DNA from 2 places in the Streptomyces sp. NPDC050732 genome. Region 2 is predicted to be linked to the other one. Evidence: riboswitches for the same ligand, from Rfam matches in the RefSeq annotation. Region 2 holds a riboswitch; the other holds the start of a gene.

Region 1 (4,939 bases), on a different contig from region 2:
GCTTCCCCGGGGCAGTGGTCTCGGTGTTCACTCCGCCTCGCTCGCAATCGCGTTGATCGCCGCCGCGGCCATCGCGCTGCCGCCGCGACGCCCCCGTACGACCAGGTACTCCAGGCCGGAGGAGTGCTCGGCCAGCGCGTCCTTGGACTCGGCGGCGCCGACGAAGCCGACCGGGATGCCGAGGACGGCGGCCGGGCGCGGCGCGCCTTCCTCGATCATCTCCAGGAGGCGGAAGAGGGCGGTGGGCGCGTTGCCGATGGCGACGACGGAGCCTTCGAGGCGGTCGCGCCAGAGTTCCATGGCGGCGGCGCTGCGGGTGGTGCCGAGCTCGGCGGCGAGGTCCGGCACCGACGGGTCGGCGAGGGTGCAGATCACGTCGTTGTCGGCGGGCAGCCGCTTGCGGGTGACGCCGCTCGCGACCATGTTCGCGTCGCAGAGGATCGGCGCGCCGTCGCGCAGCGCCTTGCGGGCGTCGGCGATCACCCGCGGGCTGTAGGCGAGATCCTTCACGAGATCGACCATCCCGCAGGCGTGGATCATCCGGACCGCGACCTGGCTGACGTCGGCGGGCAGGCCGTGGAGGTCCGCCTCCGCGCGGATGGTGGCAAAGGACTCGCGGTAGATCGCCGCGCCGTCCTTCTCGTAGTCGAACACTGTGCTCTCGCTCATCTCGTGGCCGTCGTTTTCATGGTGTTACGTGCCGTGGTGACCGTCTCGGTCAAGGTGCCGCCCGTTACGGGCACGGTCGAGCCGCCGGTGCGCACCGTCACCTCGTAGCGGTCGTCCCCGGTGGCGAGGACGTCGACCCAGTCGCCGTGCGGGTGCCCGCAGCGCCGCTCGCAGCCGGACCAGTGGACGGGGAGTCCGCCGGTGCCCGGCACGGCGTCGGCGCGGACGTCGGCGAGGGACTTGGCGCAGCCCGGGCGGCCGGTGCAGGCGCCGACGCCCAGCCAGGGCGAGTCGGGCGCGGTGACGTATCCGGCGTCGGCCAGCGCGGCCAGCCGTGCGCGGGCGGCGGCGCCGTCGGCGAAGCCGGGGAGCACGAAGCCGCGCCAGGGCGTGACCCGCAGCTCGTCGGCGGGGAGCGGGAGGAGGGCCCGCCACTGGGCGGCGCTCACGCGGCCGAGGGGCGCGTGGACCACCACCGCGCGGCCGACGACGCCCGGGGCGGGTGGCGCGGTGACCGGCGGCCGCGGGACGTCGGCGGGCGTGGCGGCGACGTCGGCCCGGGCCAGCGCGCCGGCCAGGTCCACGGCCTGCCCGGGGGGCAGTTCGCGCACGCGCCAGGCGCCGTTGCCCGCCTCGCGCGCGGCGTCGAGGAAGGCCCCGGCGGCGGCGAGCGCGGCGCGCGGGACGTCGGCCCCGGCGACCCGGAGGGCGTGCCCCCCGAGGCGTACGACCGCGGTCCCGCCCGATTCTGCGACCAAGGTCACATCGCCGCCGGGCCCGGCCACGTCCCCGCGGCCGTCGTCGAGGGCGAACAGGAAGCGGCCGGAGAGCGCTGTCGTCCACTCTTCGGCGCACAGGAGCCGGTCCAGGTCACGGGCCCACAACTGCACGTCGGCGTGGCCGAGTCCGTCGGTTCCTGCGAGCGGGGACGCCACCACGTTCCGCACCCGCTCGTGCCGCTCGGAGGGCAGCAGGCCGGCCTCCGCGAGCAGCCGGGAGAGTGCGTCGCCGCACGCGTCGCCGAGGCCGCGCAGCTCGATGTTGCCGCGCGAGGTGACGCTGAGGTTCCCGTCCGCGAGACGCTCCGCCGCGACCCCGAGCACCTCGGCCTGACGGCCCGTCAAAAGGCCGCCGGGCAGCCGGAGTCGGGCGAGGCGCCCGTCGTCCGCGAGGTGCAGTCGGAGGGCTCCGGGGCAGGCGTCGCCCCGGTCGCGTATGAGGGATTCGCCCTGGTCTGGGGATGGTGCTCGGGTGGGCGGCATGGCGGCGAGCATACCCACGCGGATCCGGCCGGTCGCCTCCCGAGACGGACCGTCCTGGCAGGTGGCCGCCCCATCGGCGGCGGCCAGGACTTACTATGCAGGCGGCGGGCTACCAAGTCCGTCGACGCCAGCGACGGCGTGGGTCCACCAGGACCCGAGGGAGGAAGCCCGGTGCGAATCCGGCGCGGTCCCGCCACTGTGAGCCCCACCCGCGTGGGGTGAGCCAGGAACTCCTGCCGTCCATACGACCACCCGGGGCGCGGACACCCCGAGGAAGGCCTGCGCCCGCATGCTTCTGCTGTTGTCGACCTCCGACACCGACCTGCTCAGCGCCCGTGCGGCGGGAGGCCCGGTCGACTACCGGTTCGCCAACCCGTCCCGCCTCGACCTCGACGGGCTGCCCGCCCTGCTCGACGGCGTCGACCTCGTCGTCGTACGCCTCCTCGGCGGCGTCCGCGCCTGGCAGGACGGCCTGGACCAGCTCATCGCCACCGGCCTCCCGGTCGTCGTGCTCACCGGTGAACAGGCACCCGACGCCCAGCTGATGGCCTCGTCGACCGTGCCGATCGGCATCGCCGCCGAGGCGCACGCCTATCTGGCGCACGGCGGCCCCGCCAACCTGGAGCAGCTGGCCCGCTTCCTCTCCGACACCGTGCTGCTCACCGGCCACGGCTTCGAGCCGCCCGCCGCCGCCCCCTCCTGGGGCCCGCTGGAGCGCACCGCCCGCGCCGGTGTCGAGGGCCCGACCGTCGCGGTGCTCTACTACCGCGCCCACCACATGAGCGGCAACACCGCCTTCGTGGACGCGCTGTGCGGTGCGATCGAGGACGCGGGCGCCCGCCCGATGCCGCTGTACGTGGCGTCGCTGCGCGCCCCGGAGCCCGAGCTGATCGACGAGCTGCGCGCCGCCGACGCCATCGTGACGACCGTCCTCGCGGCGGGCGGCACCAAGCCCGCCGAGGCCTCGGCCGGCGGCGACGACGAGTCGTGGGACGCGGGCGCGCTGACCGGCCTCGACGTGCCGATCCTCCAGGCGCTCTGCCTGACCGGGTCGCGCTCGGCGTGGGAGGAGAACGACGAGGGCGTCTCGCCGCTGGACGCCGCGAGCCAGATCGCGGTGCCGGAGTTCGACGGGCGCCTCATCACGGTTCCCTTCTCCTTCAAGGAGATCGACGAGGACGGGCTTCCCGCGTACGTGGCCGACGCCGAGCGGGCGGCCCGGGTCGCCGGCATCGCCGTACGGCACGCGCGTCTGAAGCACATCCCGGCCGCCGACAAGCGCCTCGCGCTGGTCCTCTCCGCGTACCCCACCAAGCACTCCCGCATCGGCAACGCGGTGGGTCTGGACACCCCCGCGTCCGCCGTCGCGCTGCTTCGCAGGCTCATCGCCGAGGGCTACGACTTCGGGCCCGAGGCCGAGATCCCGGGTCTCGTCTCCGGTGACGGCGATGAGCTGATCCGCGCGCTCATCGACGCGGGCGGCCACGACCAGGAGTGGCTCACCGAGGAGCAGCTCGCCGCCAACCCGGTGCGCATCCCGGCCGCCGACTACAAGCGGTGGTACGCGACGCTCCCGCAGGAGCTGCGCGACTCCGTCGAGCAGCACTGGGGGCCGCCGCCCGGCGAGATGTTCCTGGACCGCTCGCGCGTGGGCAACGGCGGTGACCCGGAGGGCGACATCGTGCTCGCCGCGCTGCGCCGCGGGAACCTCCTCATCCTCATCCAGCCGCCGCGCGGCTTCGGCGAGAACCCCATCGCGATCTACCACGACCCGGACCTGCCGCCTTCGCACCACTACCTGGCGGCGTACCGCTGGATCGCGGCGTCCGCGGCGGACGGCGGCTTCGGCGCCGACGCGATGATCCACCTCGGCAAGCACGGCAACCTGGAGTGGCTGCCCGGCAAGAACGCGGGCCTCTCCGCCGCCTGCGGCCCGGACGCCGCGCTCGGCGACCTGCCGCTGATCTACCCCTTCCTGGTCAACGACCCGGGCGAGGGCACGCAGGCCAAGCGCCGCGTGCACGCCACGCTCATCGACCACCTGGTCCCGCCGATGGACCGCGCCGACTCCTACGGCGACATCGCGCGCCTGGAACAGCTCCTCGACGAGTACGCGCAGATCAGCTCGATGGACCCGGCGAAGCTGCCGGCGATCCGCGCGCAGATCTGGACGCTCATCCAGGCCGCGAAGCTCGACCACGACCTGGGTCTTGAGGACCGTCCGGACGACGACGGCTTCGACGACTTCCTGCTGCACGTCGACGGCTGGCTCTGCGAGATCAAGGACATGCAGATCCGTGACGGTCTGCACGTGCTCGGTACCGCCCCGGCGGGCGCCGCCCGCGTCAACCTCGTCCTCGCGATCCTGCGGGCCCGCCAGATCTGGGGCGGCACGACCGCCCTGCCCGGTCTGCGCGAGGCCCTCGGTCTCGACGAGTCCGCGGCGACGCGCACCACCGCCGACGCGGCCGAGGACAAGGCCCGCGCGCTGGTCCAGGCGATGGACGACGCGGACTGGGACCTCGCCGCCGTCCCCCGCGACCAGGGTGAGCAGGTCGCCGCCGTCCTGGAGTTCGCGGCCCGCGAGGTGGTCCCGCGCCTCGCGGCCACCACCGCCGAGCTCGACCACTCCGTGCACGCCCTGAACGGCGGCTTCGTCCCCGCGGGCCCCTCGGGCTCCCCGCTGCGCGGCCTGGTCAACGTCCTGCCGACCGGCCGCAACTTCTACTCGGTCGACCCGAAGGCCGTCCCGTCCCGCCTCGCGTGGGAGACGGGCCAGGCCCTGGCCGACTCCCTCATCGAGCGGTACAGGACGGACAACGGCGAGTACCCCACCTCCGTCGGCCTCTCCCTGTGGGGCACGAGCGCGATGCGCACGGCGGGCGACGACGTCGCCGAGGCCATGGCGCTGCTCGGCGTCCGCCCGGTCTGGGACGACGCGTCGCGCCGCGTCACGGGCCTGGAGGCCATCCCGTACGAGGAGCTCGGCCGCCCCCGCATCGACGTGA
Region 2 (4,939 bases):
AGGGACGGGTCCATGGTCTTGCGGCTCAGGACGCCCTTCATCTCCAGGAAGGGCAGCAGCGACTCTTCGAGGTCGTTGCGGTACGTCGTGTTGTCCGCGTCGAAGACGGCGTACGCGCCCTTGTGGCCGTTCTCCGCGATGACCTTGCCGAGCTCCTTCGCGACGGGCTTCGGCCAGTGCGACAGCTCACGGGCGGTGGACACGGAGGTGTCGGCGGCGGTCGCCTCGCCCGTCGGCCACAGCGCGCCGCCCACGAGGACGGCGGCGGCCAGCGCCCCCGTGGCACCGATGACGGCCGGCTTGCCCTTTGCCCGTACTGCCCGCACTCCCCATACTGCCCGCACTCCCCGTACTGCCATGTCTCTACGTCCCTGCCGTTCCCTGAAAGCGATGCGCGGCCCCGTCCGGAGCGGCGCGCCATGCTATGGGCCAGGGCGCCCATTTCCCATGATCGAAGTCACCGGACGCGGAGGGTGTGGGGGAGGGCGTGCCGGGTAGCGGTGAGGGACCGCGCGACCCGTCCGGGCCCCGCCCCGCATACTGGAACGCATGGGCTCCCGTGAGTTCGTCCGGACCGTCCCGCGGCTCGACGGCATGGTCGTCTCCGCGGTCGGCTACCGCACCGCGGGACAGCGGCCCGCCCTGCACCGGGGCCTCCCGTCCCCGTATCTGACCTTGATCTTCTCGCTGGACGGGCCCATCGCCACCGGCGGCACCCCCGGCCAGGCCACGGGACCGGACGCGGCGCGCACCGACATCGTCCTGGGCGGCCTGCACCAGAGCCCCGCGTACGTCGTACAGCCCGAGCACGAGGCGGGCATCCAGCTCGCCGTGCACCCCCTCGCGGCCCGCCCGCTCCTCGGTCTGCCCGCCGCCGCGCTGGCCGGGCAGCTCGTCGTCGGCGGCACCGACGTCCTCGGCGACCGGGCCGCGGACCTCCGCGAGCGCCTGTGCGAGCTGGACCGGTGGGAGGACCGCTTCGCCCTGCTCTCCGGCTATCTGCGGCGGCGCGCGGCCGACGACCGCGCCGCCGGATCGGTACGCCCGGAGGTCGCCGAGGCCTGGGCGTGGCTGGCCCGGCACCGGGGCGCGGGCACCCTCGGCGGCCTGTCCCGGCACGTGGCGCTCAGCGAGCGCCGGCTGACCGCGCTGTTCCGCGCCGAGACGGGTCTCAGCCCCAAACAGGCCGCCCGCCTGATGCGTTTCCAGCACGCCAAGGCCGCCGTGGTGCGCGCCGTCGCAGCGGGCGGGCCGCCGGACCTCGCCCGGGTCGCCGCCGACACCGGCTACTACGACCACTCCCACCTCGTACGCGACTTCCAGCAGTACACGGAGGCGAGCCCCACCCGCTGGCTGGCCGAAGAGTGCCGGAATATCCAAGCCGGGTCGCACGGCGGCGGCGAAGAGTGGGAGACATGAACACCACACCTGACACCAAGCTCGCCCCCGCCGTCTGGCCGGCCCTGCAGGCCCAGGACGCCCCCGCCCTGATCGACTTCCTCGTCGGCACCGTCGGCTTCCTGCGCACTGCCGTCTACGAGGACGGCGGCCGCGTCGCCCACGCCCAGCTCGACTGGCCCGAGGGCGGCGGCATCATGCTCGGCTCGTACGACCCCGAGTCGGCGGCCGCGGCCTGCGGAAAGCCGGGCACTTCGGGCGCGTACGTGGTCACCGACCACGTGGACGCCCTGTACGCCCGCCTCACCGAGGCCGGCGTCAAGATCACCCGTGAGATCGAGGACAAGCCGTACGGCAGCCGCGAGTTCGCCATCGAGGACCCCGAGGGCAACCGCTGGTCCTTCGGCACCTACCGCGGCGAGCCGAGGCCCGCACCGGCCCAAGGCCCGGACGGGTCCCGCAAGGACGCGTGATAACTTGCGCAAGCCAGTCAAACCCACACCTGGGCCAGGGAATCCGGTGCGAATCCGGAACTGACGCGCAGCGGTGAGGGGGACGGGCGGGGCCACGGCCACTGGGCGTTCCAGGACGCCCGGGAAGGCGCCCCGCCCGGTCGATCCCGAGTCCGAAGACCTGCTGGCGCCTCCGCTCGCACACCGGGCGACGGAGGTCGTGACGCAGGCCAGGCTCCGCGTATGAGCCGCGAGACCCAAGGGATCACGTGTCCTCGACAGCCCGTATATGCCGTACGGCCCGTATATCCGCTCTGCTCTGTGCCGGAATGCTCACGCTCACCGCGTGCGGCGACGGCTCCTCGGGGAGGTCGGAGAAGTCGGCGGGCGGGAGCGCCGACGGCTATCCGGTGACCGTCGCCTCCTGCGGCAAGGAGGCGAAGGTCGACGCGCCGCCCCGGCGGGCCGTCTCCCTCGACCAGGGTTCCACGGAGATCCTCCTCTCCCTCGGCCTCGCCGACCGCATGGTCGGCACCGGTACGTGGACCGACCCGGTCCTGAAGAACCTGGAGAAGGACAACGCGAAGGTGGAGCGGCTCGCCGACCGCTACCCGGCGCTGGAGAAGGTCCTCTCCAAGGAGCCGGACTTCGTCAGTGCCTCCTTCCTCTACACGGTCGGCAAGGGCGGCGTCGCGGACCGTGCGAAGTTCACCGAGCTCGGCGTCCCCGTCTACGTCTCGCCCACCGACTGCGCGGGCAAGGACAACAACGGCGCCGGCGACGGCAAGCGCGTCAAGACCCTCACCATGGACACCGTCTACGGAGAGGTGCGCGACTTGGCGAAGGTCTTCCACGTCGAGAAGCGCGGCGAGAAGCTGGTCGCGGACCTGAAGGGCCGGGTCGCGAAGGCCACGAAGGACATCGACGGGGCGGCCGCCTCCGACGTGACGCTCCTGTACTGGTTCGCCAACTCCGACGCCCCCTACATGGCGGGCTGCTGCGGCGCGCCCGGCATCATCACCCGGGAGCTCGGCGCGAAGAACGTCTTCGACGACACCCGCGAGGAATGGCCCCAGATCAACTGGGAGACCGTCGCCGACCGCGACCCCGACGTCCTCGTCATCGGCGACCTCACGCGCAAGTCGCAGTCGGCCGAGAGCGCGGCGGCGAAGATCAAGTTCCTGGAGTCCAACCCGGCGACCAAGAACCTCACCGCCGTGAAGAAGAAGCGGTACGTCCTCCTCAGCGGCCAGGCCATGAACCCCACGATCCGCACGGTCGACGGCATCGAACAGGTCGCGGCGGGCCTGCGGAAATTCGGACTCGTCAAGTGACGGAGGCGGCACCCGTACTCGCCCCAGCGCCCACTCCCGTCTGGAAGGGTGTGCGGCACGGCCTCCTGTGGCTGGCCGGAGCCGCCGCGCTCGTCCTGTCCGTCTCCCTGGCCGTCACCATCGGCCCCGCGGACATCTCCGTGCCGGACGTGTGGGCGACCGTCGCCGCACACCTCGGCTGGGGCGAGAGCCCGCTCACCCCGATCAGGGACGGCATCGTCTGGAACCTGCGGATGCCGCGCACCCTGCTCGCCGCGGTCTGCGGCGCGGGCCTCGCGGTCTGCGGGGCGGTCATGCAGTCGCTGCTCCGCAACCCCCTCGCCGACCCGTTCGTGCTCGGGGTGTCGTCCGGGGCGTCCACGGGAGCGGTCGCGGTCGTCGTCCTCGGCGTCGGCGGGGGAGCGGTGTCCGTCTCGGCGGGCGCCTTCGCGGGCGCGCTCTGCTCCTTCGCGCTGGTCCTGCTCCTGAGCCACACGCTGGGCGACACGACGGACCGGGTCGTGCTGTCCGGCGTGGCGGCCATGCAGCTGTTCTCCGCGCTCACGTCGTTCGTCGTCCTCACGGCGGGCGACGCGGAGACCACCCGCGGCATCCTCTTCTGGCTCCTCGGCTCGCTGAGCGGGATCGGCTGGACGGACGTCTGGCTGTGCGGCGCGGTGCTCGTGGTGGCGCTGGTCGTCTGCCTCGGCCACGCCCGTACGCTCGACGCCTTCGCGTTCGGCCCGGAGGCCGCGGCGGCGCTGGGCGTCCGGGTGGCCCGCACCCGGCTCGTCCTGCTCTGCACGACCGCTCTCCTGACCGCGGCCCTGGTCAGCTCGGCGGGCGCCATCGGCTTCGTCGGCCTCGTCCTGCCGCACGCGGCCCGCGCGGTCGTCGGCTCCGGCCACGCCCGGCTCCTCCCGGTCACCGCGCTCGCCGGCGCGGTCTTCCTGGTCTGGGTGGACACGCTGGCCCGCACGGCCCTGCAGCCCCAGGAGGTCCCGGTCGGCGTGGTGACCTCGCTCATCGGCGTACCGGCGTTCGTGGCCGTGCTGTACCGGACGCGGAGGGCGTCATGACGTACGACGTACTCCTCCCCGACGCCCCGGGCCTGCGCGCCGACCGCGTCTCCCGGGAGGCGGGCGGGCGGCTCGTCGTCGACGGCGTCAGCCTCGCGCCGCCCGACGGCGCCATGGTGGGGCTCCTCGGCCCCAACGGATCCGGCAAGTCCACGCTCCTGCGCATCCTCGCGGGCGTCCTCGCCCCGGCCTCCGGAGTGGTCACCCTGGACGGCCGCCCGCTGCCCGACACGGGCCGCCGCGAGGTGGCGCGCCGGATCGCCGTGGTCGAGCAACACGCGTCGACCCAGGTCGAGTTGACCGTACGGGACGTCGTACGCCTGGGCCGCATCCCGCACCGCCGCGCGTGGTCGGCCCCCACGGCCCACGACGAGCGGGCCGTGCGCGAGGCCCTCGCGCGGGCCGGGCTCGCCGAGCGCGCGGGCCAGGCCTGGCACACGCTCTCCGGCGGCGAGCGCCAACGCGTCCAGATCGCCCGCGCGCTGGCCCAGGAACCCCGCGAACTCCTCCTCGACGAGCCCACCAACCACCTGGACATCCAGCACCAGTTGGACCTGCTGTCCCTGGTGGCGGAGCTCCCCGTCACCAGCGTCATCGCGCTGCACGACCTCAACCTGGCGGCCATGTTCTGCGACCACCTGCTGGTCCTCAAGGACGGCACGGCGTACGCGGCGGGCACCCCGGCCGAGGTGATCAC

What was found. A riboswitch is a leader RNA that binds a small molecule or an ion and turns the genes downstream of it on or off. The one in region 2 is predicted to bind cobalamin.
Region 1: another riboswitch for cobalamin. It lies ahead of cobN (cobaltochelatase subunit CobN); the one in region 2 lies ahead of AB0H82_RS28790 (ABC transporter substrate-binding protein).

What each region holds. Positions count from the first base shown of each region.
Region 1 covers NZ_JBFAHP010000013.1:1,654-6,592, forward strand. The annotation lists gene AB0H82_RS13955 (precorrin-2 C(20)-methyltransferase) at 1-31, opposite strand, end outside; gene AB0H82_RS13960 (precorrin-8X methylmutase) at 28-654, opposite strand; gene AB0H82_RS13965 (cobalamin biosynthesis protein CobG) at 666-1,943, opposite strand; cobalamin riboswitch at 2,049-2,187, shown strand; gene cobN (cobaltochelatase subunit CobN) at 2,221-4,939, shown strand, end outside.
Region 2 covers NZ_JBFAHP010000036.1:74,447-79,385, reverse strand. The annotation lists gene AB0H82_RS28805 (HAD family hydrolase) at 1-359, opposite strand, end outside; gene AB0H82_RS28800 (helix-turn-helix domain-containing protein) at 550-1,419, shown strand; gene AB0H82_RS28795 (VOC family protein) at 1,416-1,871, shown strand; cobalamin riboswitch at 1,869-2,054, shown strand; gene AB0H82_RS28790 (ABC transporter substrate-binding protein) at 2,180-3,184, shown strand; gene AB0H82_RS28785 (iron chelate uptake ABC transporter family permease subunit) at 3,235-4,242, shown strand; gene AB0H82_RS28780 (ABC transporter ATP-binding protein) at 4,239-4,939, shown strand, end outside.